One region of the Hydrogenophaga bisanensis genome, then DNA from elsewhere that is predicted to be linked to it. Evidence: predicted binding sites of a transcription regulator. Region 1 holds the regulator's gene; the other holds the start of a gene.
What was found. The regulator sigma-54, encoded in region 1, starts transcription at its own class of promoters, with help from an activator protein. The targets are predictions, from matches to a motif close to TGGCANGNAANCTGCTTT.
Positions count from the first base shown of each region.

Region 1 (2,174 bases):
GAGCCGTTTGCCGGCATCGATCCGATCGCCGTGATCGAGATCCAGCAGATCATCAGTTTTCTGAAGGGGCGTGGCATCGGTGTGCTCATCACCGACCACAACGTGCGTGAGACCCTGGGCATCTGCGATCACGCCTACATCATCAGCGACGGCCAGGTCCTGGCCAGCGGCACGACGGCCGAGATCATCGACAACGCGGATGTGCGTCGGGTGTATCTCGGCGAGCACTTCCGGATGTGATGAGACCCGGACTGTCGCTGCGGGTCTCGCAGCATCTGGCGCTCACGCCCCAGCTCCAGCAATCGATCCGCCTGCTGCAGTTGTCCACCCTGGAGATGGCCCAGGAAGTCGAGCAGATGCTCGACGAGAACCCGTTCCTGGAGCGCGGGGACGAGCAGGCAGACCGTGAGGCCTTCGGACTGGAGCAGCAGGATGCCCCGGTGCCCGCCGGTGACCGGATCGCGGAGCAGGCGGTGCAGACCGACGCCGCGACCGAAGGTCCTGCTTCAGACGATGGTTCGGACATCGAGGCGCAGGCGGACGGCAGCAGTCCGCTGGAAGAAAGCTGGGACGGCGACGGGTCCGTCGAGATGGCACCCGATGATGCCGAGTGGGGCGGCGACGCTCCCGCCCGCGGGACGGGTGACGATGATGACTCCCGCAGTGCCGCGGATCTGGCCCGCACACCCGTGACGCTGCAGGCGCACCTGCATGACCAAGCGCGGTGTCTGCGTCTGAACCCGCACGAGCAGGCCGCGCTGTACTTCCTGATCGAATCCCTCAACGAGGACGGGTACCTGACCGAATCGCTCGAGGAACTGGCTGCGGATTTCTGGCGCCAGCTGTACCCGGACGCCGGCACCGACCCGGCCCCCGAGGAGCGGGACGAGGCCGGTGAGTACCTGCGGATGGCGCTGGGCTGGCTGCACAGCATGGACCCTTCCGGTGTCGGTGCGCGCGATCTGCGCGAATGTCTGCGTCTGCAGATCCTGGAACTGCGCAACAGTCCCCAGGCGCAGGCGGCACTGGCCATCTGCCAGCAGCCGACCGAACTCATCGCTCGCCGCGATGTGCGCCGGCTGGCCGCCCTGTGCGGTCTTGAAGAGGACCTCGTGCGGTCGGGGCTGGCGCTGATTGCATCCCTGGAGCCCAAACCGGGGCGGCGCTTTGCCGATGCCGAGCGCAATGTCATCGTGCCGGACGTGATCGTCAGCCGCGCGGGACGGGGCTTCAAGGTGCAGCTCAACCCGGATGTGATGCCACGCCTGCGCCTGCAGGACGCCTACGCCGGCGCCCTGAAACAGGGGCGCGGCGCGAAGGACGCCGAGGGCGGTCACGCAGCGATGCAGCAACGCCTTCAGGAGGCCCGCTGGTTCATCAAGAACATCCAGCAGCGGTTCGACACCATCCTGCGCGTCAGCAGTGCGATCGTCGAGCGGCAGCGCAACTTCTTCATGCACGGTGAGCTGGCGATGAGGCCGCTGGTTCTGCGCGAGATCGCCGACGAACTCGGCCTGCACGAGTCCACGATCAGCCGGGTGACCACCGCCAAGTACATGGCCACGCCATTCGGCACCTACGAACTCAAGTACTTCTTCGGATCTTCGCTGGGTACCGAGACCGGTGGCAATGCCTCCAGCACGGCGGTTCGCGCCCTGCTCAAGCAGTTCATCACGGCCGAAGACCCCGCCAAGCCCCTGTCGGACAATCAGCTTTCCGATCTGCTCAAGGAGCAGGGCATCGAGTGCGCCCGGCGCACTGTGGCCAAATACCGCGAGGCCCTGCGCATCGCACCCGCCAACCTTCGGAAACAGCTGTGAACTCCCTGCAATTGTTCTTGCCCTGCGCCGCCGGCGTGGAGGATTACCTGGCCACCGAAGTCCGGCGGATCACGGGGGAAGATGCCGTGGCCAGGCCCCGCGCCGGCGTGGCGCTGACCGGGTCCTGGCGCGACGCCCTCAAATTGAACCTGCACAGCCGGCTGGCCCAGCGCGTGCTGGTGCAGCTCTCGCACGGCCCCTGCCACAGCGAACAGGCCTTGTATGACGCGGCGGGTGACGTTGCCTGGGAGATCTGGTTTTCGCCAGAACAGACCTTCAAGGTCGAGGTGACTGCCCAGCACAGCCCGTTCAAGAGCCTGAACTTTGCAGGTCTTCGGGTCAAGGACGCCATCT
Region 1 is NZ_JBHTBX010000008.1:18,400-20,573, reverse strand. Features, by position in the region: gene lptB (LPS export ABC transporter ATP-binding protein) at 1-240, shown strand, start outside; gene rpoN (RNA polymerase factor sigma-54) at 240-1,820, shown strand; gene ACFQNJ_RS12690 (THUMP domain-containing class I SAM-dependent RNA methyltransferase) at 1,817-2,174, shown strand, end outside.

Region 2 (2,174 bases), on a different contig from region 1:
AAAACCCAGATAGGGGTTCATCAGCGGATCGGGGAAGCGGGCTTCCACGCGACGGGCCTTGTCCGACGCCACGTTGGGGATGCGGATAGAAGCCGAGCGGTTCTTGGCCGAGTAGGCCAGCTTGACCGGGGCTTCGAAGTGCGGCACCAGACGCTTGTAGCTGTTGGTACCCGGGTTGGTGATGGCATTCAGGGCACGGGCGTGCTTGATGATGCCGCCGATGTAGTACAGGGCGAACTCGCTCAGACCAGCGTAGCCACTGCCCGCGAACAGGTTCTTGCCATCCTTCCAGATCGACTGGTGCACGTGCATGCCGGAACCGTTGTCACCGTGGTAGGGCTTGGGCATGAAGGTGGCGGTTTTGCCGTAGGCGTTGGCCACGTTCTGGATCACGTACTTCTGCAGCAGGGTCCAGTCGGCGCGCTCGACCAGAGTCGAGAAGCGGGTACCGATTTCACACTGGCCGGCGCCAGCCACTTCGTGGTGGTGCACTTCGACCGGCACGCCCACGGCTTCCAGGATCTGGACCATCTCGTTGCGCATGTCGATGGTGCTGTCCACCGGCGCGACCGGGAAGTAGCCGCCCTTGGTGCGCGGACGGTGGCCGCGGTTGCCACCTTCGATTTTGGCGCCGCTGTTCCACGGTGCTTCGTACTCTTCGATCTGGTAGAAGCTGTGGCCGGGCTCATTGCTCCAGCGAACTTCGTCGAACAGGAAGAACTCGGGTTCCGGACCAAAGAAGGCCACATCGCCCAGGCCGGTGGCCTTGAGGTAGGTTTCGGCGCGCTTGGCGATGGAACGCGGATCGCGCTCATAGGCCTTGCCGTCGGTCGGCTCGATCACGTCGCAAACCAGCACAGCGGTGGTTTCTTCGACGAAGGGATCGATGAAGACGGAACCGGCATCGGGCATCAGCAGCATGTCGGACGCTTCAATGCCCTTCCAGCCAGCAATCGAGGAGCCATCAAAGGCCTGACCTTCTTCGAACTTGTCCTCGCTGAACTGGGAGACCGGAATGGTGATGTGTTGCCACTTGCCACGGGTATCGGTGAAACGGAAATCAACGAACTTCACGTCGTTGTCTTTCACCAGCTGAATCACGTCGGCGGCGGTCTTGGCCATCAATTGCTCCTGAGTCGGGTTGGGTGGAAAAACGGTCGGATGTCCTTGCCTAAGCAGTTTCCATGCCAAGAACTGACCACGGGGGACTCAGCCTGACGCCTGAAAACACGGCGTGACGATTATCCTCCTTGGCCAGCGCACAAGAAACAGCTTTCGTGCGCACCGATATCGATGCGTCGCACCGCCCTGGCCTCGGCCCAAGTCAAGCAATGCACGCTTGTGGTGCAATAGAGCGCAGCGCACCGGTTTGGTGAGCCCCTTATCGCACCAATTCGGGGCCAAGCTGCGCACCATGCCCCCGCAACCCTGCCATCAGTTGCCCATATGCCAGCGGCACGGCAGACGAAGGGCCCTTGACCCCCAGCTCAATGTGCCGACCCCAGGTCGGGTGATCGACACTGGGCAGGCTGAACACCTTGACAGGGTGATCCCGCTCGATCGCCTCCATCAACGGCGTGAGCGTCGCTTCCATGGCGCCAAACACCACCACGGAACGCTCGACCCAGTCGCCCGGGCCTCGATGCCAGGCACGGTATTCGGTATCCAGCAAGTGTTCGATCATCGGCCAGGCCATGACCGGAAATCCTGGCACGAAGTGCACCGCACCGCCGCCGGTGCCATCACACGTGAACCCGGGAATCTTGTTGTAGGGGTTGGGAATGATCCGTGCCACTTGCGGAAACACCCCCATGTTGAGCCGATGCACATTGTCGGCGCGTTCGGGCTCATAGGGTACGCCCTGCTCCCGGGCCACGTCCTGCATGCGCTCTTCGATCAACAGACGGGCTTGCGGATGAAGCGCCAAGGGCACCCCCAGCGCGGCGGCGGCACACTGGCGCGTATGGTCATCGGGCGTGGCGCCGATGCCACCACAGGAAAACACGATGTCGTCTGACGCAAAGGCATCGGCCAGGGCCGCCGTGATGCGGCGTCGATCATCGCCGACACAGCGCGACCAGGACAGTGTCAGCCCCCTGGCAGCCAGCAGCTCGATCACCTTGGGCAGGTGCTTGTCGGCCCGCTTTCCCGACAGGATTTCATCCCCGATGATG
Region 2 is NZ_JBHTBX010000001.1:418,005-420,178, forward strand. Features, by position in the region: gene glnA (type I glutamate--ammonia ligase) at 1-1,122, opposite strand, end outside; gene ACFQNJ_RS01985 (competence/damage-inducible protein A) at 1,382-2,174, opposite strand, start outside.
Region 2: a site for sigma-54 is predicted at 1,173-1,190, ahead of glnA (type I glutamate--ammonia ligase). Genes of this name have one in related genera too.